Regions from separate parts of the Clostridium malenominatum genome, predicted to be linked through region 3. Evidence: riboswitches for the same ligand, from Rfam matches in the RefSeq annotation. Region 3 holds a riboswitch; each other region holds the start of a gene.
The links. A riboswitch is a leader RNA that binds a small molecule or an ion and turns the genes downstream of it on or off. The one in region 3 is predicted to bind cobalamin.
Positions count from the first base shown of each region.

Region 1: another riboswitch for cobalamin. It lies ahead of ABDZ69_RS04905 (ABC transporter substrate-binding protein); the one in region 3 lies ahead of ABDZ69_RS16500 (cobyric acid synthase).
Region 2: another riboswitch for cobalamin. It lies ahead of ABDZ69_RS04180 (ABC transporter substrate-binding protein); the one in region 3 lies ahead of ABDZ69_RS16500 (cobyric acid synthase).

Region 1 covers NZ_BAAACF010000001.1:981,129-992,247, forward strand. Annotated here, with positions in the region: gene ABDZ69_RS04900 (EAL domain-containing protein) at 1-1,750, opposite strand, end outside; cobalamin riboswitch at 1,975-2,162, shown strand; gene ABDZ69_RS04905 (ABC transporter substrate-binding protein) at 2,369-3,415, shown strand; gene ABDZ69_RS04910 (FecCD family ABC transporter permease) at 3,405-4,400, shown strand; gene ABDZ69_RS04915 (ABC transporter ATP-binding protein) at 4,410-5,201, shown strand; gene ABDZ69_RS04920 (cobaltochelatase subunit CobN) at 5,223-8,870, shown strand; gene ABDZ69_RS04925 (hypothetical protein) at 8,893-9,441, shown strand; gene ABDZ69_RS04930 (ABC transporter substrate-binding protein) at 9,455-10,621, shown strand; gene ABDZ69_RS04935 (FecCD family ABC transporter permease) at 10,676-11,119, shown strand, end outside.
Region 2 covers NZ_BAAACF010000001.1:830,446-841,564, forward strand. Annotated here, with positions in the region: gene ABDZ69_RS04145 (DUF1648 domain-containing protein) at 1-1,051, shown strand, start outside; gene ABDZ69_RS04150 (4Fe-4S binding protein) at 1,315-1,947, shown strand; gene ABDZ69_RS04155 (4Fe-4S binding protein) at 1,964-2,545, shown strand; gene ABDZ69_RS04160 (DUF4153 domain-containing protein) at 2,603-4,342, opposite strand; gene ABDZ69_RS04165 (synaptonemal complex protein 1) at 4,442-5,377, shown strand; gene ABDZ69_RS04170 (YbgA family protein) at 5,417-6,385, shown strand; gene ABDZ69_RS04175 (GNAT family N-acetyltransferase) at 6,524-7,024, shown strand; cobalamin riboswitch at 7,140-7,315, shown strand; gene ABDZ69_RS04180 (ABC transporter substrate-binding protein) at 7,459-8,541, shown strand; gene ABDZ69_RS04185 (FecCD family ABC transporter permease) at 8,567-9,625, shown strand; gene ABDZ69_RS04190 (ABC transporter ATP-binding protein) at 9,625-10,389, shown strand; gene ABDZ69_RS04195 (response regulator transcription factor) at 10,596-11,119, shown strand, end outside.
Region 3 covers NZ_BAAACF010000012.1:152,238-163,356, forward strand. Annotated here, with positions in the region: gene hemA (glutamyl-tRNA reductase) at 1-913, opposite strand, end outside; gene cbiQ (cobalt ECF transporter T component CbiQ) at 910-1,617, opposite strand; gene ABDZ69_RS16480 (energy-coupling factor ABC transporter substrate-binding protein) at 1,580-1,879, opposite strand; gene ABDZ69_RS16485 (energy-coupling factor ABC transporter permease) at 1,880-2,602, opposite strand; gene ABDZ69_RS16490 (pyridoxal phosphate-dependent aminotransferase) at 2,614-3,708, opposite strand; gene cbiB (adenosylcobinamide-phosphate synthase CbiB) at 3,724-4,665, opposite strand; gene ABDZ69_RS16500 (cobyric acid synthase) at 4,675-6,147, opposite strand; cobalamin riboswitch at 6,374-6,545, opposite strand; gene cobS (adenosylcobinamide-GDP ribazoletransferase) at 6,600-7,355, opposite strand; gene cobU (bifunctional adenosylcobinamide kinase/adenosylcobinamide-phosphate guanylyltransferase) at 7,367-7,915, opposite strand; gene cobC (alpha-ribazole phosphatase) at 7,931-8,524, opposite strand; gene ABDZ69_RS16520 (SMR family transporter) at 8,886-9,803, shown strand; gene ABDZ69_RS16525 (sensor histidine kinase) at 10,122-10,961, opposite strand; gene pepT (peptidase T) at 11,079-11,119, opposite strand, start outside.

The sequences.
Region 1 (11,119 bases), on a different contig from region 3:
TAAAATTATCAATATCTAAAAGCATTATAGCACCTTGTGTTTTTGCATTTAACTGTTCCTCTAATTTTTTTATAAAACTTCTTCTATTAGGTAGACCAGTTAAAACATCGTGGTTGGCTAGATATTCTATATGCTCTTCTTGTTTTTTTAGATTTGTTATATCAAGAGCAATTCCAGTAAGCTGCTTTATATTTCCTAGTGAATCAAATATACCTTTTCCGTTGATTAATATCCATCTAAAATTTTCATCAGTAGACTTTGTGCGTATTTTATAATAAATTTCTTGTGTCTTGTTACGTTTATATTTTAAATACTCTTCTATTAATAATTGTTTATCTTCTGAATAAAAAATTTTATCAAAGACTTTATGCAAATCTTCTTTTCCATGGAAAGAAACATCAGTAATATTTTTGAATTCATTAAAAAGACATATAGTATTAGACTCTAAGTCGATTTCCCATACTGCGCTATTTGTACCTTTAATGGCAATGTTATATTTTTCGGTTAGATTTTCTAATTTTTCTGTATAACTTTGTATTTCCTTATACTGAGCCCTTAATTCTTCCTCCGACGCAGACAATTGTTGATAGGTTGCAGATAACTCCTCGTTTGATACGTTTAATTCTACTTGATGTTCCATAAGCTTATGAAAATACATATAGGTTTCATTAAGTATTTTGTTTATGGAATAAGAAATTCCAAAGAAGGTGTCATTTTTAAATAAAGGTAATCTATAATCTAAATTGTTTTCTAAATCTATTTCCATAATATTTTCATTTAATTTATTTACTGGTTCAATAATGTTTTTGCGCATTATTATAAAAAGAATGGCACCCATAGAAATTGTAATAATTAAAGATATGAAAAAGTTTTTATATATTAACAAGTAAACCTGGTTCATAGAAAGTCCTATATTAATAGCTCCTGTGATTTTGCCTTCAAGGAAAACAGGAATTGCTATATCAAGAACCTTGGACTGAGTTTTATCATAATACCATTCTTTAGCAAAGGTATTTCCTTTAAGAGCCTCCTTTAAAGTTTCATCGTCTTTATAAATAATTCCTATATTTTCTTTATTACTGTCTGCTATAGCCTTTAAGTTATTGTCCACTAAAAGTGCATAGATAATATTCTCTTTTTTCATCAAACCTTCTATAAGATTTTGATAAGAAAACTTTTTAGTTAACGTTTCAATATTATTTGCTAAAATACCTACTTGTACGAAATTTCCATCTATATTCTTTACAGAACCATATTTCATAAAATTGCCAAACTTTGCATCCGGCCTTATAGCTTCCATTAGCTCTAGGTTATCACTTAATACAAAATCATATAGGGGATGACCTTTATATGGTATCCAATCTATGTATCCTTCCACTGTTGAATAAAGTATTTTTCCTTCTTTGTTCATCCAATGTAATTCATCCACCTTTAGTTTCTTTAATTGGTCTTTTAAAAATTCATTACTTAAATTATTTTGGTTTTTTATAAGTACATTTGAAGCTACTCTTATTTTATCTTCCAACATTTCATTAATTGTTTCTAAGGAATTGTGATTATCTGATAATTGATTTGCCACTTGTTTTACAAGGTTTATTCCATCTTCATTCATTTGTTTTAACAATGAGGTTTTGCTTATATAAAAAGTAGCGCTACTCACACTTAAAATAGAAATTAAGGCAACAATTAAAGGAATAAAAATTAATTTAGTTTTATTTACTATATTGTGTTTGGAATTTTTATTCTTCATAAGCACCATCCTATACCTTGCAAATTTTTATATTAATTTATCTGGACTACTGAGCATAATATTTTATGAAATAATTATTATACTCTAAATTATAACATATAAGGAACTATTTTGAGTAAATTAGACAGACAAAATTTTCGTATAATCTACATTTAAGATAATAATATAGAATATTAAAAATAGCTTGATTATTATTTCATAGTGTGTTAGAGTATACATGAAAATTAAATATTTGGAAAATAGGTTTAACAGAGTTTTTTATCTGTTAATTAAAAGGGAAGTGGGTTTGAATCCCACGCGGTCCCGCCGCTGTAATAGAGGAGTTTTTTGCAATATTCCACTGGGAAACTGGGAAGGATGCAAAAGGCTATGATACTTAAGCCAGAAGACCTGCCTGTTTATTACACTGAGAATTCTACGAGCGATAGATAGTGTTTGGAAATTTATTTCTATATCATTTTGTATTTACTATCCTCCTGATGCTTTGTCAGGAGGATTTTTATTTTAATTATTTAACTTACTTAATAACAAAATGTATGTATAAAAAAGATTCAGGATTTCAATAATCGTAGGGTTCGATATTGAAATCTTTTTTATTTTAAAGAGAGGATGAGGGATATGAAAAAAGTCTTAAGTTTAGTGTTAGTAGTTTTATTATTAACAAGCTTTACAGCTTGTGCTAAAACCTCTAATGTAGGTGGATTAAGTAATTCAAAAAGTGTGGACAAGGCAACAGATAAGGAGCTGTCAATAGATGTAAAAGGTGAAACTTACCCTTTAGCTATAAGGGATTATTTAAAAAATCACATTGTTTTAGATAAAAAACCTGAAAAAGTGGCTGTGTTATCAGGAACTCCTCTTAATATTTGGTACGATTTGGGTGGGAAATCTGTGTGTACTTCCGATGTTTCAGAAAATATAAAGCTTATACCTGAATACAAGGAAGAAATCATGAAGCTTCCTAAAGTAGGTGCCGTTTATTCTGTAGATATGGAAGCCATTATAGCTGAAAAACCAGATTTAATTATTGCCCAAGTAGGAACTCAATCAACCCAGGCAAAAAAACTTAAAGACATGGGGTTTAAAGTAATTACCACTCACATAAGAGGTTTTGATGATGTAATTTCAACCTATAAAGCCTTTGGAAAAATACTTGATAATACAAAAGAGGCTGAAAGAAAAATAGAGGAGCTTAAGAATGAAAAGGAAGCTTTTGTATCAAAGCTACCCTCTGAAAGTAAGTCAGTGGTGATTTTATATGTAACATCTAAATCCTTAGCAGTGAAGCTTGATAACAGCATAGCAGGAGATGTGGCTAAGATTTTAAAGCTTAAAAATATTGCATCAGATCTTCCAGCAGACACTATAGGCTCAGAAACAACACCTTTAGATATAGAGTACATAGTTGGAAAAAATCCAGATTATGTTCTAGTTACTAGCATGATTTCCAGCAATGAAGAAGCTAAAAAATCTATGGAAAATCACTTTAAATCCAACCCAGTATGGAAGGGAGTAAAGGGGATTTCGGAGGGAAGAGTAGTTTATTTGCCACAAGAGTATTTTCTCTATAATGCAGGGCCTTACTACAATGAAGCTATAGAATATATGGCAAGGAGTGTATACCCTGAAGTATACGGAGAGTTGACAGAGTGGTATGGAAAATAATATTTCAATTAAAGACAGTAAGAAATACAAAATAACAGTAATATTCATATTAGCGGTACTTCTCCTAGCAGGCTTCATATTAGGTAATTCAAAAGGCACTCTTCAGGTGGGAGCAAGGCGTATATTTGAAGTGATAATGAATGACGATGGAAGTGCTGAAAGGATGGTAATTTGGAATATAAGGCTACCTAGAATGATACTTGCAGCATTGGTAGGGGTAAATCTTGCATTGGCAGGTGCTATTTTACAGGGTGTAATGAATAATCCTTTAGCAGATCCAAGCATAATTGGCATAAGCAGCGGAGCAGGGCTTTTTGGAATCGTAATATTAGTTGTTTTACCACAGTATCAAGGATTGGTACCTATTGCGGCCTTTATAGGGGCCATGCTAGCAGCAAGTATTATATATATTCTGGCATGGAAGGGTGGAATACAGCCCACAAGAATAATACTAGCAGGGGTTGCAGTGTCTTCTTTATTCGGAGCGGGAATTTCGGGAACCTTAGTATTTTATAGTGATAGAGTCCATGGAGCTCTTACCTTTATGAATGGGAGTTTATCAGCTAGAAGCTGGCCAGAGGTAGGAACTATTTTGCCTTATACAATAATAGGAATAGCTTTAGCTATAATATTTTCTGAAAAGCTTAACATTTTGATTTTAGGAGATGATGTAGCAAGGGGACTTGGTCTAAATGTAGAGAGGACAAGACTTGGTTTTACAGCACTAGCTGCATTCCTTGCAGCTTCATCTGTAAGTGTGGTGGGACTTTTAGGCTTCGTAGGGCTTATTGTTCCTCATAGTATTAGGCTTATACTAGGCAATGATTATAAATACATGTTTCCTGCTTCAGCTCTTTTAGGGGCAGTGTTATTGATGTTTAGCGATGTTTTCGCAAGAACGGTATTAAGTCCAACGGAAATTCCAGTAGGCATTGTAATGGCAGTGCTGGGAGCACCATTCTTTTTATATTTGTTAAGAAGGTAGGGATTTCATATGAGGGATAATAGTGTATTAAAGATTGAAAATTTAACGGTAAGTTATAAAAACTACAAAGTTTTAGATGATATAAATCTTAATATAGAGAGAGGAAAAATCTACTCTATAATTGGTCCAAATGGCTCGGGAAAGACTACCTTAATTCGTGCTATAACAAGAAGTATAAAGGCTGATAAGGGGCAAGTACTTCTAGATGAATGCAATATATTTAAAATGAAAACAAAGAATATAGCTAAAAAAATGGCACTACTTTGCCAAAGCAATGAAACCATCAGCGATGTAACAGTAAGAGAGTTGGTTCAGTATGGAAGATTCACTCATAAAGAGTGGTGGAAGGGTATAGCTAATGAGGATAACAAAATAGTGGAATGGGCCATAGAAAAAACAGGTCTTAGTAATTTTAAAAACAGAAAGATAAATGCCCTTTCTGGTGGGGAAAGACAAAGGGCTTGGATAGCTATGGCCATAGCACAAAAACCAGAAATACTAATACTAGACGAGCCTACTACCTATCTTGATATATGCCATCAGCTTGAAATACTAGAGCTTATATCAAGGCTTAATAAGGAGGAAAACATAACTATAGTAATGGTTATTCATGATATAAATCATGCAGCTAGGTATTCTGATGAACTTATAGTTATAAAAGATAAAAAAATATTTAAAAAGGGAGACCCATGGACAGTGCTAGAAAGCAATGTATTGAAGGATGTGTTTAAGGTAGAGGCAGAAATAACACAAGATAAAGAAACTAATAAGCCAATTTTTTATGCCAAAAGAGTAGTTTAAATGGTAGAAAGGGGGATGTAAATGAAGATAACTTTTATAACTGTATCAGCACCTGCTATAAAAAATTTAATAAAAGCGGGGAAGGAAATAGAGTTAAACTATGAAAATGTTCTTGAACTTAAACTTTACTATGGAACTTCAGAGATGGACCATGTGAAAAGTGAAAATATGATTACGGACATAAAAACTAGTGATTTAGTATTTGTAGACCTTATGGGAAGTCCACCAACTGTTATAAATTCTGTATATGAGGGTCTTCAGAAGTGTTTGGGGGATATAATTCCCTATGGAAACTCTGGAAGGGAGTATTTAAGGCTTGGGAAATTTACTGCTGAGACCATGAAGTCAAGGGGCGAAAATACAAAAATGGATATGAGAAACTATTCTCATATAATGAAATATTTTAAGGTAGCGGATCAGCAAAATATTCAAAATATGCTGTATTTAATCCTTAGAGAATATGGTGGCTTTAAAAATATACCCAAACCTAAAGAGCCAAGGGAAGTTGAAGATGCAAGCATATGCCATCCATCAACTATGAAGTCTTATGAAAGCTTTGAAGTATACGAAAAAGACTATCCTTTTAAAGAAGATAAACCTATAGTAGCTATTTTGTTTTATAGTCACATATACCCTGTGGATACTTCAAGATGTATTGGTGAAATTAAGAATAAAATAGAGGAGTTTGCCAATGTATTACCTATTGCTGTTTCAGGCGCTTTCTCGAAAAATAAAGAAAAGCTTTCAAAATTTATTCTAAAATCCACCTCAAAACCCGTGGATTTAATACTAAACTTTATGTCCTTTAGACTTGGTGCAGGGCCCATGGGAGGAGATTTTCAAGGAGGAATAGATCTTCTTAAGGAGGCAAAAGTGCCCTATCTCCATCCTTATTTTATGTCACGAAGAACAAAAGAGGAATGGGAGAATTCTATTCAAGGCTGTAGCACATCAGAAGTGATGATATCTGTTATGCTGCCAGAATTAGATGGAGCCATTGAAACCTATCCTGTAGGGGCTATGGCACAGCCTAAATATAATGTAGAATTTGATGTTTTCACAGATGAACTAGAACTTATTTCTGAGAGAGTAGATAGGTTAATGTGTAGGATTAAAAGGCATATAGCCCTTAGAAAGAAAGATAATAAGGATAAAAGAGTAGCTATAATTTGTTATAACTATCCACCGGGAGAAAGTAACTTATTTGGAGGAGCTTTTTTAGATACCTTTGCATCCGTTGAAAATATATTAAAAAATTTAAAGACCAATAATTATAGTGTAAATAACCTTAAAAAAGAAGAGCTCATGGAGATATTTACCGCAGGTAAAGCTGTAAACTCAGGGAAATACGGTGATGATTGGGAAGATATGATAAGGTATCAGAATGGAAAATACAAAGAAGAATTAAAAAACAGTAATGATTATGAGGAAATGATAGAGCAGTGGGGGGACGTTCCAGGAAGGATTATGACCAATGAAAGTCATGAGTTTTTTATTCCTGGAACAATACAGGGTAACGTTTTTATAGGACTTCAACCAAGTCGAGGGGTTCATGAAGAAAGCGATAAAGTCTATCACGATAAAACTCTACTTCCCCATCATCAATATCAAGCTTTTTACAAATGGATAAGGGAAGAATTTAAAGCAGATGCAATAATTCATGTGGGAACCCATGGCACCTTAGAATTTTTAAAGGGTAAGGAGTGCGGCATGAGTGGGCAGTGTTATCCAGATATGCTCTTAGATGATATTCCTCACATGTATTTATACTATTGTGGAAATCCATCAGAAGGTATTATTGCTAAGAGAAGATCCCATGGAAATCTTATTAGTTATCAACCTCCTGTGTTTATTCAAGGAGAGCTATATGGAGAGTACTCAAAGCTTATGTCTTTAATTGATAATTATCACCAAGCAAGGGCCATATCCCCTCAAAATAGTAAAGACATACTTTTACATATATTAGACATGGCAAAATCCCTTAATCTTCCTGAGGAACTAGAAGAGATAGAAAGTGAACTTTATAGGATGAAGATGAGCCTTATACCTCATGGACTTCATGTATTTGGGAAGGGATTTAATGAGGAAGAAAGCAGGGAATACGTTAAAGGACTACTACGCTATAGTAGAAATGGAATTACCTCTCTTAGAAAACTTGTAGGAAAAGCAAAAGGCTATGATATAGAAGAGCTTATAGATAAGGGAGAATACAAACTTATAAAAAGTATAGATAAAGAAGCAGAGGAAGTTTTTTCTGAGTATATGGATAAGAACCAGTTAAAAGGCTGTGAATACTTAGAAGAAAAAAATAGAGCTGAAATTATAACTACTCTAGAATATGGAAAGAAGGTATGGAAGCTAGTGGAAGAAAACTATGAAATACAAGGGCTATTACATACTTTATCTGGAATATATAATCCTGCAAAATTAGCTGGGGATATATATAGAAATCCTGAAGTTTTGCCTACGGGGTATAATTTATACCAATTTGACCCAAGACTTATACCAACGAGGACGGCCTATGAAAGAGGAAATAAAATATGTGAGAATACTCTAGAAGCTTATAAAAAGGAAAATGGCTCATATCCATTGTCTACAGCTATTATTTTATGGGGACTTGAGACGTCAAGAACTCAGGGAGAAAGTTTTTCTCAAATACTATCTTACTTAGGGGTTAAAATGCTAGATAGTAGAAGTGAGTGGGAATCTAAATATGAGATTATACCTATAAAAGAGCTGGGGAGACCAAGAATAGACGTAACTATTAATATATGTGGGTTCTTTAGAGATATGTTTCCAAACCTCATTGAAACTTTAGACAATATATTTTCAGATATATATGATTTAGAGGAAAGCGATGAAGAAAACTATTTTAAGGCAAATTCTAAGAAAATGTATGAAAAGTTAATTAGTGAAGGATATAGTGAAAAGGAAGCAAAGGAGCTATGTATTTCAAGAATTTTTGGACCTAAAGAAGGAGAATATGGAACTGGTATAACAAAAATAATTGAAACGAAAAACTGGGAAAAAGAAGAGCAGCTAGGAAGTGTATTTATAAGTAGTCTTCAGCATGTTTATAATAGAAAATCACGAGGGAAAAGAGTAGAGGGACTTTATGAGGAAAATCTAAAAGCTGTGGAAATTGTATCTCAGATAAGAAGTAACCATGAATATGAGATTACAGACCTAGATCATTATTACGAGTATTTTGGAGGACTTGCAAAATCTGTAGAGATGGTCAAAGGTAAAAAGGTAAAAATGTATATAACAGATACCACGGGAGAAAGAGTTATTACTGAAAATGTTGAAAAATCCATAGAAAGAGGAGTAAGGACTAGACTTTTAAATCCAAAATGGATTGAGGGAATGCTAGAGCATAAATATCATGGAGTGCAAAAAATTGCACAAATATTTGAAAATATAATGGGCCTTGCAGCAACTACAAATAGAGTGGAAGAATGGATTTATAATGACATGTATAGCCGCTATTTGGAGGATGAAAAACTTAAAGAAAAAATCATAGAAAACAATCCTTATGCTTATGTAGATATCCTTGAACAAATGATGGAATATAACAATAGAGGATATTGGAAGGCAACAGAGGAGCAAATTCAAAAGATAAAAGATATATACCTTCAGGTTGAAGGAGATATAGAAGAAAAGGTATAAAATTATAAGGGAGAGATTTTAGATGAAAAAAGCGATAAAAAAATTATTGGTATTATCAATGGCATTAGGAATACTTGTAGGTTGCGGGGGTAAAACTGGAGAAACTGGTGATAAATCAGGTAAAAATGATACTGCTGTAACATCACAACAAGTAAAATTGGTAGAAAAAGATGGGCTATTAACTTATACAGATACAAAAAACAGCCCCTTCGAAGAAAGTGGATTAAAGATATCCATAAAGAAAGGTAATGAAGGATACGCTAAGTTTATTAAAACTGACCTAAATGGTGGGGAAACCGTTGAATATTATAACTTTGACTATGGTAAAAATATAGCTGGAAAATATTACTATGTGTCAGCTATGGGGACAGGCTTTTACTACTATTATGACCTAGAAAAAGGAGAGCTAGTAAAGGTAGAAGATAAGGAACATAATGATACTACTCAAAAGACAAAAGACTCAAAAAGATGGGATAAAGCAGCTGAGAGTATGGATGAAGAAGTAAAGGCCTTAGAGAAATATTTTAAAGAGCAGTTTAGTATGACAATAAAAGAAGCTGTAGGTAAATAAGGAGGAAATTTTAATGAATATGTTAAAGATAAGAAAAATTATATCAACAGTTGTGTTAGGAGTGGTTATGTTTACATTTGTGGGGTGTTCTGCAAAAACCAATACTGCACCAAAGTCTGATTCTAAAGGAGTTAAAGAAGAAAGTACTGTAAAAAATAAAGATAACAAAATCAAATATGCAACTAAATTTAATGTGGAGTATTTAGATAATGATGTTAAGGTGGTGACAGATGGTGCTGATAAAAAGTTATTATTAGTACCAAAGGGAGGAAAAAAACCAGAAGGGTATGACAATATTCCAGTTATCAATACTCCAATAAATAATGTTTTATTATGTTCGAGTATGCAAACTTCCTTAATAAGACCACTAGATGTATTTAATTCAGTAGGAGCCGTTACAACATACGATGTAGACAAAGGTCATATTGATGAAATAAATGATAGAATGAAAAGTGGTTCAATTACGTATGTAGGGAAAAATACTGCCTTAGACTATGAATTAATTAAATCTAAAAAGCCAGAAGTAGCATTTATTATATCTACAGATGTAGCGAAATTAGGAGCTAAGTTTGAAGAATTAGGAATCCCTTATGTGGTTGAATCTTCATCCTTAGAAAACCATCCTTTAGGAAGAATGGAATGGATAAAATTCATGTCTCTTTTCTATAATAAAGAAGGGGAAGCTGATAAACATTTAGAAAAGGCAGAAGATACTGTTAAGAGAGTAAGTGAAAAAGTTAAGGGAAAAGATAAGCCTATGGTAACAGCTGGAGTTATACACGATGGAAAGTTCTCTGTAAGAGTTGGGGGATCATATCAATCAAAGATGTATGATATAGCTGGTGGAGATTATACTTTTAAAGATTTTGAAATTAATAAAACTGGAGCTGCTTCAATAACTAATGAAGAGTTTTATGCAAAAAGTACTAATGCAGACATATATGTTTTTGAAGGCATGGGAAAAACAAGACCTGAAACTATAAGTGAATTTGTTAAACAAGCACCTATAATAGAAAATATGAAGTCTATTAAAAGTGGAGAATTATGGTCATCACAACCATGGTGGTCTCAGTCAGTGGACAAGCTCGATGAAATTATTGAAGATTTAGCAGCGATTTTTTATCCAGAAGAATTTAAGGGACATGAAGTAAGACATTACTTTAAGGTAGCAAATAGATAAGTATAAAAATGGGAGGGTAAAAAATTACCCTCCTTATAAAATGGAGGAAAGAAAATGGAAGCTATAGATAAAGCAAGGTTTAGACAGGTATTTCTTTTGGTATTTCTGTTGGTTTGTACTTTCTTTGTATTTGCCTTCTGTATTGGATTTGGTTCTGTAAAAATAGAATTAAAGGAAGTTATAAGTATTATTTTTAAAAAGGAAGCTTTTAACCCTACCCATAAAGATATTGTTATGGGTATAAGATTTCCAAGGGCTTTAGGAACATTAATTGGTGGAGCCGCTCTAGCACTTTCAGGACTATTACTTCAAATATTTTTCAAAAACCCTATAGTAGAGCCTTATGTACTGGGAATTTCATCAGGAGCTACCTTATTTGTAGCTTTAATAATGCTTGGAGGAATCACTTTAGGGTTTAAAACTCCATCCCCATATGTATTGGTCTTAGGCGCTTTTTTAGGGGCCTCATTAGTAATGATGTTAGTAGTAGCTTTCGCG
Region 2 (11,119 bases), on a different contig from region 3:
TTGGGGAGAGTTATTAACTAAGGGAAACGTTGTGATAGTAGATATTAAGGCTAAGAGTAGAAGCTATGAAAAGTTAAGTAATTGGTATTTTGCCCCTCCAGTTTTATTATTTTTATGGGTGTTTTTTATATCCATAAGAAATTGGAAAGAGGTAGAACTGGTAGGATTAATAATATTTCCTTTTACAATAATTGTAATGTTTTTTAGTTTTCTATCCATAAATAAAGCAAAGCAAAATTTAAATGGAGGAAACGTGGAAAATATAAGATTGCAAAATGTGAAGTTTAGAAGAACCATGGGGATATTTATGATCATAATAACCTATGCTCTATCAATTATGTTTACAGCGACAAACTTAGGGAGCATGAAATTAATTACCGCAGGAAGTGAAAATATTATTATTGGAAGCATAACTATATTTACTATAATTTTATCTATAATAGTAATGGTGTATAGTTATAAGGTTGGTCAAGGAGGAAAAAACATTTCCCTAGAACAAAATGCCAATGATGATAAAAAATTAATTATCAATAGGGAAGATGATGAGCATTACATTTGGGGTATGATTTATTATAATCCACAAGATCCAGCCCTTTTTGTAGAAAAAAGAGCAGGGGTGGGTTGGACTTTAAACCTTGCCCGTCCTATGGGTAAAGTAGCCATGGCACTTACAGCAGCCTTAATAGTAGGTTCACTTTTCATGGTAATCTATGCTTCTGCTTCCATGAAAGTAAATTTGAAAATAAATCATCAGGCTATATCTATTAAAGGAATGTACTCTGAAAATATAAACAAAGAAGATATAGAGGAGTTAACCTTTGAAAAGTCCCTTCCACCAATATCCATGAAGCAAAATGGGGGGGCTATTGGAAATAAAAAGGTAGGATATTTTAGAACAAAGGCAGGGGAAAAGGTTAAGCTTTTTATAGAAGATGACGAAAATCCCGTAATTAAAATAGTTGCAAAGGAAAAGATTATTTATATAAATTATGAAGATAGGGAAAAAACAGAAGCTCTCTTCAATGAATTAAAGAATTTAAAGGATAAGTAATTAAATAAAAAAGACTCTATTGAAAGAAATTTCAATAGAGTCTTTTTATAGTTGCAAAGCATTATGGGGGCACAGGCTTATACATTTGCCTCACCTAGTATATTTATCCTTGTTATACCCCCGTATTGTATAAGATGATTATAAATATAAATTTTATTTAAATCAATATAAGCTAATAAATTATTGTTGACATATGGATGCAAAATAATTATAATCAAAATATAAAAAATACTATACAGGGGTACAGTAAGGAGAGGGCGATGTTGATTAAACTAAGACCTGTTATTCAAATTATATTTTTAGCAGTATTCATTACATTAATGGTTTTAGGAAAGGCACAAATTTGGATGGCCTTTATTTTTGGTTCAATAATACTATCATCATTTTTCGGTAGATATTATTGTGGGTGGGCATGCCCTATAAATACATTGATAAGACCAGCAAACTGGATTGGAAAGAAACTCAAAACTCAAAAGAAAGATGTACCGGAAATATTTAAATCACAAAAGATAAGATGGGCTGCATTCGCATTATTCCTTGTGGGACTTGGATATACCATTTATACCATTACCATAGGTAAGAAATTCCCACTTCCATTGATTATTATTCCATTAGGACTTATTACAACTATATTTATTAATGAAAAAACATGGCATAGATACCTATGTCCTTGGGGAGTTCTGTTTAGTTTAACTGGAAGGTTTGCAAAGCTAAGCTTAAAAGCTCATAACTGCTATAGCTGCGGTATTTGTAAAAAGGAATGTCCAGGAGAGGCTATAACTATAAGTAAAGATAAAGGAGCGGAAATAGATCCTACTCATTGTCTTTTATGCTTTGAATGTAAAGGGGCCTGTCCTAAGGATGCTCTTAGCTACAAAGGCTCTACTAGTAATTAATAAAGGAGTGTCGTACATGAAGGGAAATTGGAGAGACAACTTATATATAGTGACAATATTATTTTTTATCCTTGGTTTTGTTAACATTATTTTTGCATGGCTTGGTTTTGTTTGCATGATACTGCCCTTTGTATTTCTAGCAAAGGACAAAAAGAAAACATGGTGTCAAAGGTATTGTCCTAGAGCAGGCTTATTTAGAAAGGTGTTTAATGGTAGGTCACTAACAGGTAAAGCTGCCCCTAGTTGGCTCACAAAGGGTAGGGGGAAATGGATTGTTTTAACTTACTTTATGATTAATTTATTTATCTTAACAATGTCTACCGTTATGGTATTTAAAGGGCGAAGAGAAGCTATGGAAACTGTTAGATTCTTAATTGCCTTTAAGCTTCCATGGGACATGCCTCAGCTACTAAATATAGGAGGACTTCCAAATTGGGCAATACATTTATCCTATAGAATGTATTCTATGATGCTAACTACGACGGTTCTTGGATTAATACTTGCCTGGTTATTCTTGCCAAGAACTTGGTGTACAATATGTCCTATTAGCACTATTTCTGATATAAGCCTTAAAAAAATGAATAATAAAAAACAGTAAAATAAAACTATCCTCACTAAAGATATAAAAACTTAATGAGGATAGTTGTTTTTAAAGTTATTTAATTTTAACTAGAAGATAAAAGTCAAAGCCTTTACCGTTAATTTCTCCACTAGAATTATTTTTGCTACCAGAAATATGCTGAAAAACAATCTTAACCTTAACCCTATCATTTTCCTCTAGGAAGGTCATTTCCTCTTCTGGTATCATATTTTCTCTCTCTCCACTACCATATTTAGAAATCAAATTTTTTATGAAACCTTCTAGGTCTTTTTTATAAACTTCACTTCCTAAATGGCTTATTTTCAAAGTAGAGCTGTCGTAATCATAAACCGCATCCACATCTTTAGCTTCTGAAGTGTTTTTGTTATACATACTAGCCATATCAAAGAAATAATCATAACCTCTAACGTCCATTCCTTTTTCTTTTGAAATTTTTGTGAAATAGAAATATCTATCAGGAGAAGTATATATAGGGTCTTCATAAGAAAAACCAAAGACTTTGTTCATGTCCTCTATCTTAAAGTTCGCAGGAATATACTTAAGAGTTTTAAGAGAATGGTTTCTGTTAAAATAACTAAGTATGCTGCTTATATTAATCTTATCTTCTTTAGGAACAGCAGAGGAACTTTGTATTTTCCCATCCTTTAGCATGTTGTTTTTAACAAGAATATTTTCTAGTCTAGTATTTTGACTATATTTTGATAGGGAATAACTGCTAAGAGGGCCAAACACTGAAATTAAAGCTATAACTGCAAGGCTCGCAGGGATATATATATTTCTAAGTTTTTTAATAAAGGAAAAGTAAATCATAATGGAAAACACCCAAAGGGCAAGTATAACTACGTAATATCTAGGTTCAGTAACTCCATAGGCATTTATTCTAATACCAATAGATATAAACATCATGATTATAAGAGGAAGTAAAACCTTAGGGAAAACCTTTAAAAATTTATGAGCCCAGCTACTTTCATCTAGTATTGGAGTTATAAAAAACAATACTAAGGTTACAATTACGGAATACCAAAGGACTAAATGGGAAACCAGACCCACAGGCCAGGTTTGTGTAATTATAATCTTTCCAAAGTAGGCGTAAAGTATTAGGGTATAGGCTGTAAGTAGTGGCATTACAATATATAAAATAAGTATTCTTAAAAGCTTTGGATAAGCCTTTGAGGATATTACTTTATCCTTTAGCGGTATTCCAGATAGGAAATATGACACCGCAAAGAGGAACACTACAAAAAGCCAAGTGTAATAATAAACCTTACCTAAAACCTCTATTCCAAGAAGTCTATCTATAGCAAATAAAATTGCTGAAAGTCCACCGAAAAGTACTACGGAGTATATTACCGTTGTAAAAAATCCAGTAGCCACCTGTATCACATACATTTCAAAGCCATCTTTTCCCGGGAAATAAGGGGTGAACAAGAAGGTCATGTATAAAGCTAAGCTAACAGCCATATATCTTGTAGTAGTCACCATTCCCATATCGCCTTTTAATAAAAATAGGTAATATACAATTAAAGCTATAGCACCCACACCGTAGCTAATTAAAAGCTTAGGGCTCTTTTCTTCGTTTCTCTTCTCAAAGAAAAGCTTTATAGAAAGAGAAAGAGGAATACCAAGGGCTAAAACCATGGCTACTTTAGCCAAATTATCCTCGGAAGGTCTAATTTCATGTATGGCTATAAGTACAGCTGCAATAGAAGCAGAAAGCAATATGGTAAAAGGAAATCTTCTTAAACTTAAATAAAGACTAGATAGTATATTTTTAAAATATTGTACAATTTTCATGATCATCCCTCCTTATAGATATATTATATCACCATATGGTTAAATATATATTATAATTAGTATATAAAGTGAAGATTATCATGGGAAGGGGAAATTTATATGTTTGAAGAGTTAAATAAAGATATTTCTACTGCCAAAGAAAAAATGAGAAGAAAAGAAAAACTACAAAATCTTTTAAAAAGAACTAAGGAAGAACTAAACAACCAGATAGCTAAAAAAAATGAGCTACATAAAATTTTAAAGGATGAGGAAAAGGATGTTGAAAGGCTCCAGTCTCTAAGTATTACAGGGCTATTTTATTCTGTTTTAGGAAATAAAGAGCAGCAACTTGAAAAGGAAAGGCAGGAATATTTGGGGGCTAAGCTTAAATATGAAGAGTGCTGTAGTTTAATAACTACCTTGGAAAAGGAGCTAATATCTTATAATGAAGAGCTTAATGAGTATGCTAATGTGCATGAGCAATATGAAGAATTAATGAAAAGCAAAGAAAAATTAATTTTACAAGGAAATGACTTAAAGGCTAAAAAATTAATGGAACTTACAGAAAAAACTTCTGATTTAAAATCAAATATTAAAGAAACAAAGGAAGCCATAAATGCAGGGGAAAGAGTTAGAGAAGCCTTCGGTAAAGTTATATCCTCCTTAGAAAGCGCAAAGGGCTGGGGACAATGGGATATGCTTGGCGGAGGATTTTTAGCTACAGCAGCAAAACATTCAAAAATAGATGAAGCTAAAAACTATGTTCATGAAGCTCAAAGACTTCTTGGAGTATTTAGAAGAGAATTATCAGATGTAAACTTGTCCTCAAATATAGACATAAATGTAGGCTCCTTTGCAACCTTTGCAGATTACTTCTTTGATGGGCTCATATCAGACTGGGTTGTACAATCAAGAATAAATGATTCCTTGAACAATGTATATGCTACCTCCGACAATGTAAATAAATTATTAAATGTCTTAGGAAGAAATCTTAATGATTTTGAAAGAGAATTAAGGGGTGTGGAAGAAGAAATTCGCGGAATTATTGAGGGATAGTAATTAAGAGTAAATTTAAATTAAAAGTGAGGGGAATATATGATAAACTTTGAAAAGCCACGAATTTGTGTAAGTAGATGTCTTGGATTTGAAGCCTGTAGATATGATGGACAGATGAATTCTCAGGATTTTATAGAAAAGCTAAAAGGTGAAGTAGAAATTATTACAGTTTGCCCCGAAGTCCAAATTGGACTGCCAATACCTAGGGAATCTTTAAGAATAATTAAAGAAAAGGAAGAGCTATATTTAATCCAACCTAAAACAGGAGGAGACTTTACAAAGGATATGGTAGAGTTTTCTAAAGAGTTTATAGGAGAGCTTAAGGATATAGATGGTTTCATACTAAAGAGCCGTTCCCCTTCTTGTGGTATTAAAGAGGTTAAAATATACAACGGAAGAGAAAAAGCTTCAAGTTCTGAAAAAGGAGTAGGCTTTTTTGCAGAAGCAGCTATTAAAAACTATCCTAATTATCCTATAGAGGATGAAGGAAGGCTGACTAATTATAAAATTAGGGAACACTTTTTAACCAGAATTTATATAAATGCTGCTTTTAGAGGGATAAAAAATGCTAATACCATGGGAGAACTAGTTAAATTCCACAGTAGAAATAAAATGCTTCTCATGGCATATAATCAAAAGGAGTTAAAGGAACTAGGGAACATTGTAGCAAATCATGAAAAGTATAAAGTGGAAAAAGTATTAGAGGAGTATGAAAGACATTTAAAAATGGCTTTTTCTAAAAATGCTAGGTATACTTCTAATATAAATGTTCTAAATAAATCTATGGCTCTGTTTTCAAAATATATAACCTTAGAGGAAAAGGAATTTATAAGAGATACCATAGAAAAATATAGGGAAGGCAAATTGCCCTTAAGTACTTGTTTATACATGATAAAATCCTATGCCATTAGATTTGGAATAACAGAGATGCTAGAACAAAGTTTTTTCGCCCCTTATCCTGATGACCTAATAGAATTAAGAGATTCAGGGAAAGGACGAGAGGAATAGAATAATAAAATGTTAGAAACTCAAAGAACACCAATGACGGAGGCCATGTATTATGGTATAGAGCCCGTTGAAGAAATTATAGAACTAGTTTTAGATAAGGCAGAGAACAGATGAAAAAGTATAGATGGAGTGGTAATTATGATAAGAAAAGCAAATAGGGAAGACTTAAAAGTTATTATGAAAATTATTAAGGAAACTATTGTTGAAATGCATTCCTATAATAACTATCAGTGGGATGAAAATTATCCTAAGGAAAAAGATTTTGCAAAGGATATAGAAAAAGGTGACTTATATGTAATAGAAAAAGAAGGTGAGCTTCTTGGATTCGCTTGCATTAACAGAGAAGAGCCTGATGAATATAAAGAATTAAACTGGTCCTTAGATGAAGATGCATTGGTTGTACACAGAATGGCTGTAAGTGGTAACCGTAGACAAAGGGGAATAGGAACGGAACTTATAAACTTTGCCCATGAATTAGCACTAAGAAATAACATAAGATATTTAAAAACAGATACCTATTCATTGAATATAAAAATGAACGGATTTTTTAAGAAAAGTGGTTATAAGCTTATTGGAGAGATGAGTTTTTTGGGGAAAGAAAAAACTTTTTATTGTTATGAAAAAGTATTAGAAATTTAGAATTATAAAGAAAAAGTCATTAACATAAGCCCTATTATAAAAATAGCAGGATGAAATATTACAAAATTTGCATTGACAACAATTACTAATTGTATTAGTATAGACAATGAAATAAAACTTAATATTAATATAAGGTTTACATATGTAATTAATAGGGAAGTTGGTTAAAACCACACAGCCCCCGCTACTGTAAAATGGACGAACCCTTATAGCCACTGATTATTAAATTGGGAAGGTAAGGTAGTAGGATGAAATTGAAGTCAGGAGACCTGCCTTATAAAAATTAATTATTTATCTCGGTGGGAGGTAGCGGTTAAAATTTTATTTGTGTGAATTATGGCTACTTTTTTTGAGTAGCCTTTTTTTATTGAGTAAAAATAATAAGCCCTTCCATGAAATTACCTACACATATTAATTAAGAGGAGGATTTTATTATGAAAAAAAGACTTTTTAAATTTATCTTGGTGTTAATGTTAATACCTATTTTCGTTTTATCTGGTTGTGCCAAGGATGAAAGGGAAAAACAAGCAGATAAGGATAACACAATTATATTAGTGGATAACGTAGGAAGAAAGGTAGAATTGCCTTTCCCAGTAAAAAAAGCAGTAGTAGCTAATAGATACAATAGCGAACTTATTCGTGCCTGTGGAGCCATAAATGGTGTAATTGCAGTAGATATGGGTACTGCCCAAGATAGAGAATATTGGAAACAATTTGACCCTAAAAACACTATCGGAAAAGATGCAAAGGATCTTAACTATGAGAAAATAGCTGAATTAGGTGCAGAAGTACTAATTCTTCCTGCCAATGGATCTTATGAAGAAGCTGAGAAAAAACTAGAGCCATTTGGAATAAAGGTATTTGTTATTTCAGGATATGATACGGCAGATTTTCAAAATCAAATAACTAACATAGGTAAAATGTTTGATAAAGAAAAAGAAGCGGAAAAGTTTATAAAATATTTTAATGAGCCAATTGAGTACATAAAAAAAGCTCTTAAAGATGTTGAAAAGAAGAAGGTGTATTTTGAAAGTACCACAGAATATAATACATCTTTCCCAGGAGACTATTATGCTAACATGATAAACTACTCTGGGGGAATAAATATTTTTGAAGATGCACCTAAAGATATGCATGGTAAAAAGGTAGATTCAGAAGAGATAGTAAAAAGGAATCCAGACTTCATATTTAAAAATGTTACTCCAGATAAAGCTATAAAAGGCACAGGATTATATGAGGCGCCGTCTAAAGAGTTAATGGATAAAACAATTGAAGATATTAAAAAACGTGCAGGCTGGGATGAAACTAATGCTGTAAAAAATAACAATGTATATACCATGTCACAGTTTGGCCATGGTGGAGCATCTAAATTAATAGGGGCTGTATATATGGCTAAATGGATGTACCCTGAACAACTTAAGGATTTGAATCCTGATGAAATATATAGACAATGGCTTGAAGACTTCCAAGGGTTTAAAAATTTACAGGGACATTTCTACCCAGAAATAAAGAAATAAAGTAAAGCAAATTGAGGTGGCATCATTGAATATATCCCAAAGTGATATACGAAGAAAATATGATAAAAAAGTTAAAATAAAACTTTTGTTTATTCCTATAAGTATTATTGTAACCATCATACTTATGGCTATCTTTACAGGAGTGGGAGCTGTAGATGTTTCTTTAAAAGAAATACTTAGTGCTATAAAAAATATTATAACTAATAATTCAGTTAATATGGAACAAAAGGTAATAGTATTTTTAAGGCTTCCAAGAATCATTTTATCTGTTTTAGCTGGAATGGGACTTGCTGTATCGGGAACTATAATGCAGGGAATTACTAAAAATTCTATGGCAAGCCCTTTTACCATAGGGATATCCTCAGCAGCGGCTTGTGGAGCGTCTATAGCAATGATTTTTGGAATAAGCTTGTTTTCCAATAGTAACTTAGGGATTATTTCAAATGCATTTATTTTCGCTATTCTTTGTGCAATATTTGTATATTCTATTTCCATAAAACTAGGAATGAAACCAGAAGCAATAATACTATCTGGTATAGCCATAAATTATCTATTTAGTGCAGTAACCTCAACTATCCATTTTTACGCTGATGACCATCAACTGGCATCAGCAGTACAATGGACTTTTGGAAGTATAAATGGTGCTAAATGGTCACATGTTTTATTGTTAGGTGTTATATTAAGTGTAAGTTTATGTGTATTTATGAGACATTCTTGGATTTTAAATGCCATGGTTTCAGGTGGCGATGAAATGGCTAAAACTCTCGGAATAAATCCAGATAAAAGCAGGACCGTTGTTGGAGTATTTTCAGTGTTTTTAACAGCAGCAATAGTAAGTTTCACAGGAGTAATAGGCTTTGTAGGACTAGTGGCTCCCCATATAGCACGGCTTATGGTAGGAGGAGATCACAGATTTTTAATACCCTATTCAGCAATATTTGGAGGAATATTACTATTGGTTTCAGACACCATTGGGAGAACTTTATTAGCTCCTGTAAATATTCCAGTGGGTATAGTAGTTTCATACCTTGGTGTACCTTTGTTTATACATTTAATAATTCAAAATAGGAAGGAGTATTTTTAATGAAATTAAAAGTTGATAAACTGGGATTTTCTTATGAAAAGACTCCAATATTAAAAGATATAAGTTTTGAAACCAATAGTGGTGAAATAACTTGTTTACTTGGACCTAATGGAACGGGAAAAACTACTTTACTAAAATGTATAAGCAGAATAATACCACCTTCCTCTGGTAATGTTCTTGTAGATGGAACACTTATAAATAAAATGAATACAAAGGAACTAGCAAAATTATTTAGCTATGTTCCTCAAAGTACCCACACTGCATTTCCTATCAGCGTAATTGATACAGTTTTAATGGGTAGAGTGCAAAATATAAATTTTAAAGTGAAAGAAGAAGACAAAGAAATAGTTTTTAATATATTAGAAGAGATGAATTTAAATAATATAGCTTTTAAAAATATCAACAATCTTAGTGGAGGAGAAAGACAAAGGGTATTTATTGCAAAAGCAATAGCTCAACAATCACCTATAATTCTTTTAGATGAACCAACTAGTAGTTTGGATATGAAAAATCAGCTAGAAACCTTAGAAATAATAAGCTCCTTAGTAAAAGAAAAAAATATTATGGCTATAATGTCTATTCATGACCTAAACATAGCTTCAATGTATGGAGATAAAATAATTATGCTTAAAAACTCTGGAGTATACTCATATGGAAATACAAAGGAAGTAATAAATGAAGAAAATATAAAACAAGTATATGGAGTTAATACAATAGTAAAAAATATGGATGAAACAACATATACATTCTTGTGCAAACAATAAAATTTGAAATTTTAAATTTAGGGGACGGTTAATAACTTTCAAGCTTTTAGACAAGCATTATAGTGAAAAGTTGATAACTGTCCCTATATATATAAATAAAAAATGTTGAATTACTAGTATTGTATTTAAGACTACTAAGTGGCAAAATTAAAGATAAGGTAATGAAAATATTAGAAGATTTGAATAAAAAGTCAGAGGGTACAGCTATGAAAGAAAAAATTTTAATAGTAGATGATGAGGAAAGAATGAGAAAGCTTATAGGGGCATACTTAAAAAGAGAAGGGTATGAAACCATAGAAGCTGAAACTGGCATAGATGCTTTAAAGATTTTTAAAACTGAAGGAGTACATTTAATAATATTGGATGTTATGATGCCTGTTATGGACGGCTTTACAGCATGCAGAGAAATAAGAAAGAGCTCTAATGTACCTATAATATTTTTAACTGCAAAGGGAGAAGAGGAAGATGAACTTTTAGGTTATGAGTTAGGTACAGATCAATATATTAAAAAGCCCTTTGATATAAGAATACTTATGGCAAAGGTTAAAGCTTTGATAAATAGAGCTTATTACTGTGAACCTGAGAAGAAAAAGGGATTTTATTTTGATGGACTACATATTGATGAATTAGCCTACAAGGTAACTTTAGATGGAAGCCCTTTAAATTTATCATTAAAGGAATATGAACTATTGTTATATTTTTCCTTCAACAATGGCATTGTTTTAACTAG
Region 3 (11,119 bases):
CAATATATTTATTATTTTCCATTAAGAGGCTTCTTCTATGACAATTATTATCGTTTATAGCGCTAATTTTATCTATATCATAAACCTTAACATTCTCTAGTTTTTCTACCCCCTCTTCCACATCTCTTGGTACAGCTAAGTCAAAAATAATTAATTCTTTTTCCTTCTGGATTTCGCTTAAGTGTACTACTGGATGAGGTGCAGACGTAGAACATATAATGCAATCTACCTCATTATAATATTTTTGCCTTTCATTAAATGGTATGGCCTTTACTCTAGAGTCCTCTATATCCACTAAAGATGGATTTCTAAGAGCTATATATAAATTATTAAATTTACCAGAGAGGATATATTTAGCTGCCAGGCTTCCTACCTCTCCATAACCTAAAACCATGAAATTCTTAGCTCCAAGACTTCTACTTTCATTTACTGCTATGGAGGCTGAAGATATTGGTATGGTATATAACCTAGCATTATATCTAAATTCCTTACCACAGGTTATGGCCATTTGAAATAACTTTTGCACATCTCGTGTAACGGTTTTATTGTTAAGAGCTACTTCATAAGCATCCTTTACCTGCCCTAAAATTTGATCTTCTCCTAAAATAGAAGAATGGAATCCACATACTACATTCATAATATGAGATATGGCTTCCTCATCCTTATAAAAGAAGGTATACTTTATATATTCTTTATCCCAATTTAGTCTAGAGAATATTTCATGAACTACCTCTCCGTAATCCTTATCTGTAGAAAAATAAACTTCCGTTCTATTACAAGTACTAAGAATAAGCACTTCATCAAAAATCTCTTTAAGTGAATGTAAATATTCTTCATATCTTTTTGGTATTATAGAAAGCTTTTCCCTAATTTCAAGTTTTATATTATTTTTTATTCCTAATACTGCTATCATAAAAATTCAACTCCAAATAGTGATAAAATTAGTATAGTATTATATAAAAGTATAATCAAGAATCTTCTCCTGCTAAACTCAAAATCTTCCCCTAAATAAGGCATATACCCTTTATAACATCTGCTATTAATACCGTCTTTTATACTTTTCCATCTCTCCATAGTATTCACAAAAAGAAGAGCTGCTATTTTCCCTGTACTATTAACTTTAGCAGAAAAACTATCAAAGCCTCCTCTTGATTTCATAGCGTTATACATAATGTTGTATTCTTCATCCATAACCATTAAAAATCTCTCCATAGATTTTGCAATGTCACATATATCTCTTAAGTAATCATTTTTTGAACAAATGTATAGTAACTGATCAATTGGAGTGGTTAATGACAAAAAACACAAACTTAGCCCTGAAAATATGCTTTTTAAAATAATAGTTAGTGTATAACTAATGCCATAATCAAATACAAAAGTAATTGATGAAAAGGCAGCAAAAGCAGCTATTCTCAGAGCGAATTTTATTACAATATTTGGATTGTTTTTCACTACCCCATGGAGAAGTATAAACAATCCTATATTTATTATTATAATAATGGGATTATTAACAAATCCCATTATTATGATTGGAACTATGGTTAAAAAAACCTTTTCTATTGGATGAACATTACTTATTCTATTTCTCTTGGACAGTGCCATTATTAATTTTAGCATTTTTTTTCTTTCCTATATAATACCCTATAAAACCAGCTCCTATAGCCGCTTGTGATGAGAAAAGAAGACTTTCAATTTCTCCTGATGGTGGCTCCCATAGTGCTGAAAACCAAGGCTCATAATCCTCTCTTGTTTCCATTATTACTTCTTCTATTTGTCCATCTGCTCCTCCGAACTCTCCTCCTCTTAGTTTTCCAATGAAGAGAGATCCCATTATTACTACTAAACAAGCTAAAAGCAATGATATTGTCGTCTTTTTCAATTATTTCACCTCACTTAATATTTCCATTTCTTTTGATGAATACTTATATATAAATTCAAATATTACTACTGTAAGTAATCCTTCAACTATTGCAAGTGGTATTTGAGTTATAGAAAATATTGAGAAAAATCTTTGGAAAGAAGCTACAACTCCACCTGTTTGCGCTGGAAAAGCTAAGGCTAATTGCACTGATGTAACTAAATAAGTAGCTAAATCTCCTAGAGCAGCTGCTAAAAATACAGCTAATTTTTTATTCTTATCTTTTAGTCCTATGTATATTAAGTATGATACTATTGGTCCTATGATAGCCATTGATACTACATTGGCACCTAAGGTTGTAATTCCTCCATGAGCTAGTAAAATTGCCTGGAATAATAAAACTATAAGACCTACTACTGATGAAATAAATGGTCCAAATATTATTGCTGAAAGTCCTGTACCAGTAGGATGTGAACAGCTTCCTGTTACTGAAGGAATCTTCATAGCTGAAAGTATAAAAGCATAAGCTGCTACTAATCCTAAAAGCATTTTTAAATCTTTATTTTTCCCTGTTTTTTCTCTTATTTGCTTTAACCCTATTATTATAAATGGTATTGCTAAAACAAAGTAAATTCCTGCCCAAGTTGGTGGCAAAAACCCCTCTCCTATATGCATTGCATTTACTGTGGCATTTGCTGAAAATACTAATGCTAAAATCATTAATGCCGTAAACTTAGTTTTCATAATTACTCCTCCTATATATTTTTTATTCCCTTTAGGGTATTTAATAAAATATTATTATTTTCCCTATCCTTAATAGCAAATCTTATAAATCTATTGTTTAATCCTTTGTAATTACAACACTTTCTTATAACTATTCCTTTCTCAAGGCATAATTCATATAGTTTATCACCATCTATTTCCTCTAATTCACAAAGTATATAATTACCAAAGGTATGGTACGCTTTTTTTATATGAGGTACTTTATTCATTTCTTCTACTAAAAACTTTCTCTCTTCTCTTATCCATTTTAAAGATTCATTTATATACTCTTTATCTTTTAGCACATACTTTGCTGCCAGTTCTGCAAAGGCATTTATATTCCAAGGGTTCTGGCTTTTCCTCATCTTTTCTAAAAGTTTTCCATTTTTACTTATCCCATATCCCATTCTTATGCCCGGCATACCATAAAATTTAGTTAGCGCTCTTATTATCAATAAACATTTGTAGCTCTTTAATTCATAAAGGAAGCTTTGACGCATGTTTCCTGTAAATTCTATAAAAGCTTCATCTACTATTACCGTTTTTCCTTCTCTTTCGCAAAAATCCAATAGGGTTTTAAACTTACCCTTATCTATAATCCCTCCATTAGGATTATTAGGATTTCCAATTATTAAAGCATCGTTATTTTTAAGGGATCTTTCTATTGCATCATAGTCATATTCCATATTTCTCATAGGTATATAGGTAATCTTTAGTCCATACTTTTCCGCATTTTCATCATACTCTCCAAAGGAAGGAACTATTATAGCTATGCTTTTAAAAAGAGATATGGATAATTGAATTATTTCTGCTGCTCCATTACCAAGGATGAAATCCTCTTCCTCTACAATGTTTAGCCTTTCATCCCCTATGTTAAATAAAATTTCTCCGCTATTTACATATTCCTTTAAATTGCCTCTTAATTCTCTGTATTGTATATCAGGGTATCTTGTTAAATTTAAAACCCCTTCATTCAAATTATTAATAAAGCTTTTTGGTACCCCTAAAGGATTAATATTTGAGCTAAAGTCTGTAAGTTCTTTCCCCTTTAACACTCCCTCGGTGTAAATATCTCCTCCATGCTTCACTTTGCCTCTACTCCTTTATCTTAAAGTTATAACAATTGCTCCGAAAATTATTATAAATAGTAGCTCTGACGTAAACATTAATTTTATACTTCCAAATATATGAGAATAATTTAGATGGATTTTCTCATCTCCAATAGTTGGTTTATATACTACCTTACCAAAGTAAGTATTTGTCCCGCCAATTTGTATCCCCATAGCACCAGCCGCTGCCGCTTCTGGGTAAGCACAGTTTGGACTTTTATGATTTTTTCTATCTCTTATCATTATCTTTAGAGAATCTTTAATGCTTCCTTTAACCACAGGTGAAGATAAAGCTATTAAAAACCCTGATAATCTTGCTGGTATAAAGTTAAAAATATCATCTACCTTTGCTGGAAAGAATCCAATATTTATAAACTTTTCGTCCATATATCCTAGCATGGAGTCCATGGTGTTTATTCCCTTGTACATCATAGCTAGTGGGGCTCCCCCAATGAGACCAAATAAAAGTGGTGCAATTACTCCATCCGCTGTATTTTCTGCCACAGTTTCAATATCCGCTCTGATTATTTCATCTTCTTTTAAAGCTTTTGTATCTCTACCAACTATATAGGATAGCTTTATTCTTGCATCCTCTAAATCTTGATTTTTCAAAGCATGGTACACCTTTATAGCTTCGTTCTTTAAGCATTTTGCTGAAAGTGTTGTCCATAGTATAAATGTGTTTAATCCATGATAAATCCATGGGTTATCTTTAACTAAATAGAGCAGCGCATAAGGAATACTAAATGAGGTCAGTGCAACTATTATTACAATAATTCCCCCAAAGGCTTTTAGTTTTTTTCCATTAGGGAAGAGCTTTCTTCCCATTTTCTCTAAAAAGCTTATTAGTTTTCCTATATATATAACAGGGTGAGGAAACCAGTATGGATCCCCTATGATCCAATCAATTAAAACTGCTAAAGCCAAATCTATAATAGAAATCATCTATCTTTTTACTCCCATTATTCTATAAATCTCTTTAATATCCATGTTTTCTCTTACTAAGTCTGCTAATATATCAAGATTTTTTTCTCTTAAATTTTCATAATGAAGTGATTTTTTTTCTTCCAATCCCTTAGAAACTCTTATTTTATTTAACACCTTTTCTCTAAAGTCCACTCCATCAAATAAACCATGTATGTATGTTCCTAAAATATTTTCTCTTTCATTTATGGCTCCATCAAGCTTTTCTACCTTCTTGCCATTTTCATCGTATATAGTAAACATAGCTTTAGCCTTATCTCCATAAGATGAGATTCCCATATGTATTTCATAGCCATATACTTCTCCATAGCTTCCTTTAGCCTTTACTCTTGTAGTTACCTTTTCTTTTTCAAAGGTAGTACTTATATCTAAAAGTCCCATACCTAAAGTTTCTTCTTCTTCTGTTTCAACTCCATAAGGATCTTTTAATACTTTACCAAGCATCTGATATCCACCGCATATGCCAATAACAAAACCTTCTTTAGAATATGCCTTTATTAAGTCTTCTAGTCCTGATTCTCTTAGGACTAATAGGTCATCTATGGTGTTTTTAGTTCCTGGTATTATTAGCAAATCAGGGTTACCAAAATTATCTTTTGAAGTAATATATCTTATGGATACATCTTCTTCTGATTTTAAAGCATCCACATCTGTAAAGTTCGATATATGAGGTAGTTTTACTACAGCTACATCTATGTCTCCCTTTGTATTTTTATTAAATTCTACCGCTCCATCCTCATCTTCTAAATCTAAATTAAAATGAGGAACTACACCTAAAGATGGAATTTTTATAATATCTTCTAGCATTGTAAGTCCTGGTTTTAATATTTCTATATCTCCTCTGAATTTATTAATTATAGTTCCTTTTACTCTTTTTCTTTCTTCTTCTGTTAAAAGTAGCATCGTTCCTGCTAGGGATGCAAATACTCCCCCTTTATCGATATCTCCCGCTAAAAGCACTGGCGCATCTACCATTTCTGCAAGGCCCATATTTACTATGTCTCTATCTCTTAAGTTTATTTCCGCTGGACTTCCAGCTCCTTCAATAACTACAATATCAAATTTATTTTCTATTTCTTTAAACTGTTTCTTTAATTCTTCTGCAAAGCTTAATTTTAAATTATGATATCCTATGGCTGTACTATTACCATAAACCTTACCATTGAAGATTATTTGACACTTTTTATCGCTAGTAGGCTTTAATAATATAGGATTCATATAAGCCTCTGGCTCTAGTCCTGCTGCATAAGCTTGAAGCACTTGAGCTCTTCCCATTTCCAATCCATCATGGGTTATATATGAATTAAGGGACATGTTTTGTGATTTATATGGACAAACAGAATAACCATCCTGCTTAAATATTCTACATAATGCAGTAACCAAAATGCTCTTTCCCACAGAGGAACCTGTCCCCTGAATCATTATCTTTGCCAAGTAAAACAACTCCTTTATATAATTAACAATGTAAAATTACTAAAAAAAAGCTGTGCTCACCGTTTGATAGAAGGTATTTATTTTTAACTAGGAGGTTCAAAATAAATTAAAGAACACAGCATAAAATATATAAAAAAACAGGCGAGCTCGCCTGCGATGGAAAACAAATAAAAAAAACCGACAAAAGCCGGAATCAATTTATAAAGACTCTTTCCCGCCGAAAGCTTATTCTCTCAAAACTCAGGCAGGTCTCCTGGCTCATGAGTCATTCTCCCCTTTTCCTTCCCCTTCTGGGTGGTCTTAAAAGGTTCGTCCTCAATTACAGTAGCGGGGGCTGCCGCGGAATTTAACCGCATTCCCTTTTCACCTAAATAGGCACCTGAATTTAATTATTCATTTATTAATTTTAGTTTACTACAACCTTAACCCTTATGTCAACGAATTATTTATCATTATTTTAATAAAGCTGTAAATAAAATAAGTATAGCAATTTCAACAAATTCATTATTTGCTCCTAAGCAATCTCCCGTTATTCCACCTATTTTACTGTTACATAACTTTAAAAATACTAGCGTAACTATTAATGCTAGAACCATAGAATATATAGTATATCTTCCTCCAACCAATAAGTAGGTAAAAATAATAGTTATGTTTAAGCTTACAATGAAATGCCCTACAGTAGTGTTACCAATAAATAAATTTCCTGTTCCCTTTTCTTTTGCATTCTTTCCTATTAAAAATAATAAAACTAGGGTGAATCTACTTATAATTGGGGTAATTATAAGTACACTTGGCATACCTTTTTCTATAATAAAAGAAAGGGCAGCATATTTAACTAATATATCAAAGATTAGCGCAACTGCAGCATAAGTTCCAATTCTACTATCCTTCATCACTTCTAAAATCTTTTCCTTACCACCTTTAAAGGAGAAAAAACCGTCAAATATATCCCCAAAACCATCTTGATGCAAACATCCCATAGTTAATATTCCTACAACTAAGACAAATATAGTAGTTATATTTATTGGAAATATCTTTATGCAAAAATAGTACACTACCCATTGTATAAGTCCAATTATTAATCCCACTATAGGAAGCATAGCGCTTCCATCTCTAAAATTTTTAGCATCACAAGGAAGACTTCTCTTAACAGGGAGTCTAGTTAAAAACTGTATCATAAGTAATAAATCTAAAAAAAACTCTTTCATTTAAAGCACTCCTATTTAATTTTTAGCGGTTGACCACAACATACTAAATATACTTCATGGCTTAAGCTTCCAATGTATTGATTAACAAATCCTGCTACATCTCTAAAAATTCTTCCAAGCTTCGTAGGAGGCACCACTCCCCAACCTACCTCATTAGTAACCATAACTATAGTTTTATCTAATTCTATACCTTTATTTATAAATTTAGTGAATTCATCTTTTATTTTAATTGTAATTTGGTCTATTTCATCCATAGTCATTTCTTCTAAATCTCTATTTCCACTAAACATTATATTTGTAGTCATAATTGTAACACAATCTAAAAGCACATAATTCTTTTTAGTTTTTTCTAAGGCCTTATGTAAATCCATATAACCTTCATAGGTTTCCCAATTTGGATTTCTTCTTTCTCTATGCTTTTTCACTCTATCTTTCATTTCTTCATCAGAAAATATTGAGGTTGCAATGTATAAAACATCTTCCTTATCCTTTAATAAATTTTCTGCAAAACTACTTTTTCCACTTCTTGCTCCACCTGTTACTAAAATAATTTTACCCATTCTTATACACTCCTCTTAAATTTCAACTGGCACTATAGAATCTAAATAAAGATTTTCGTATTCATATTTTATTAAAGTTATATCTCCATTCCTACTGGCTATCTTCCAAAATATATCTAAATTTTCTCCTAATATGTAAGAACAAATGCTTTTTATTACTCCGCCATGAGTAATAATTAATATATTATCTTCTTCCCCATTTAATAATTCTAAAAAGAACTCCTTAACCCTATTATAAAACTCTATGTAGCTCTCCCCTTCTGGAATTTTATAATCCTTCCAGTTATTACACCACATTTCCCATTCTTTAGAATATTTTTCTTTTAATTCTTCATGACCCTTACCTTCGAATATGCCCATATTCATTTCACTAATTCTTTTTTCTTCAATTATCTCGCAATGATTTTCTCCTAATATAATTTGAGCTGTTTCCTTTGCTCTTTTCATATTGCTAGAAAAAACTTTTTGAAAATTAATATTTTGAAGTTTTTCCTTTACTTTAAGAGATTGAGCTTTTCCCTTATCATTTAATTCACAATCCAAACTTCCATAATAGGTTTTATTGTAGTTATTATCAGTTTCACCGTGCCTTACTAAATATATATTCATCTCCACAATTCTCCTAAATTGCTAAATAATTTTACAAACTATAAAAAATATATCACTTTAGAAAAATAAATGCAATTGTATTTTCACCTGTAACAAGTTGACTATACTAACATATAATATATTAATCTATTTAAAACCTTTATTCACCAGGAGGTGTTCATTTATGTTTCTATGTTGTTTACTATACTTTATTCTTTGGTTAATATTTATATTTTTTATATTCCAAATTCTATGCTGTATATTTAATTGCTTTTGTTGGCGTAGATGTTAAAAAGTTATTTTTTAGAGGAGACCATATAAATGGGTTTCCTCTTTTTTAAATACTTAATTATGGTATAATATTACTTTGGAGGGGATATTTATGTTTTATTTAATGTTAGCCATATTATGTAGTTCATCTATCGCTTTAATATTTAAATATAGCGAATCTAAAAATATAAATAGATACGCTTTAACTACAAGCAATTATTTTACTGCTTTTATTTTAAGTTTAATAATGTCTTTAATGGGAGGATTTCCAATAATAGAAAAGCCTTCTATACAGGTTTTTAATAGCGAATTTAATAAAATCGTTTTACATAATGAAGGGATATTCTCTGCCTCTTCTAGTTTAGTTTGGGCAGTACTTTCTGGAATAACCTTTGGATTATTTTTCTTCTCTTCTTTTATATATTATCAAAAAAGTGTTAGAGATAACGGGGCGGGGCTTTCGGGTGCTTTTGGAAAGATGGGAATATTAATTCCTATGATTTTTTCTATAATTCTATGGAAAGAGATTCCTACCCCCTTGCAGTGGTTTGGAATTTTACTCTCCTTATTTTCAATAATATTAGTTAATGTGTCTTTTAATAAAGATAATCCTACTAAAATAAATCCATCGCTACTATTATTATTCTTTTTAGGGGGAATGGCGGATTTTTCTAATAAGATATTTCAAAAATATGCTATTTTAGATTATAAAAATATTTTTTTATTTTTCATTTTCTTCACTGCTTTTATAGTTAGTTTAATTTACACAATTAAAGATGGAAAGAAAATTACTAAAAAAGATTTGCTTACGGGAGTTGCCGTAGGTATACCCAATCTTTTTTCATCCTTCTTTCTGATTTTATCTTTGAATACTTTAAATACTTCTGTGGTTTACCCAATATTTTCTGCTGGAACCATAGTTATCATAAATATATTAAGCTTTTTTATATTTAAAGAAAAACTCATGCTCAAAGAAAAAATATCCATAGCTATTACAATAGTTTCACTGATAATTATTAATTTAAAATAAAAAATAAAATCCTTAGCACATTTTAAGGCTAAGGATTTTATTTCTCTCTAGAGAATGAATTTGTTTCCACTACTTTGTTCATCTCCCATCATTTAATCATCTGTATTGTATTTCTTCTGGTTTTTCCATGCTTTCTTCTAAACATTCTTCTATAACTTCTTCAGTCAATACAAATATTCTTTCATCACTCATATAAACTACCTCCTTTTATTATATTAAAATTTCTTTTACTTACATAGTATATCATTTCTAAAAATAAATGCAAGCTTTTTTATTTAAGCCTGCATCATGTAAACCTTTTACTATATTAAGTTTTTGTTAACTTTTATTTATAACCTCTGAAAACTCTACTTTTGCCATTTCGACATTAAAATTATTAATATTACGGCATTCTTCATTGTTAATTATTTTGCAAGGTAATGATATTAAAAATTCACTTCCCCTTCCATAATCGCTACATAATGTAACTCTTCCCCCGTGCATTTCTACAAAAGACTTCACCAAAGATAAGCCTATACCGCTTCCACCGTATTCATAAACTTCTCCTTCTTTCACTTGTTTATATCTTTCAAATATATATTTTTGCTTTTCCTTTTCTATTCCCACACCATTATCTTTAACACTTATTAAAATTTCACTAGATTTTTCATATATATTAACTTCAATTCTGCCACCACTAGGGGTAAATTTAGCTCCATTGGATAGTAAGTTCAACATTATTCTCTCTATTTTTTCCTTATCAAAGGCCATAATTTTCTCTTCAATTTCCGTATCAAAAATTATATCTATTCCTTTATCTTTAATAAAGCAAGAAACAGATTGTACTATTTCCTCAACTGCATCTACTATATTGTGATTTTCTAGATTAAGACTATAGAACTCATTTTCCACCTTTGTCATATCAATTAAATTGTTTATTAATTTTAATAATCCATAGGAGCTTTGATTAAGGGCAATTATCCTGTCGTTTAAGTTTTTATCCACCTTTAATCCTATTAGTTTTGAAGTGTTTAGAATTATATTTAAATGGTTTCTCATATCATGGGTAATATTCATGAAAAACTCTGTTTTAACTCTATCTCTTCTTTCTAACTTCTTAATTTTTTTCCACAAATAAAATATTGAAATTATTAACGTCCCCAAAATTACATATAACATAGTAATTCCCCCTTTGTTCCTTACAGTAATTATTGACAAATAATTTCTTTTCATGCATTTTTCCACACAAAAAGACTGCATACACTATAATGTTATGCAGTCTTTCAAATAATATTCCTATATTTTACTTGTTAATTCTACAATTTTTAAAATAACTT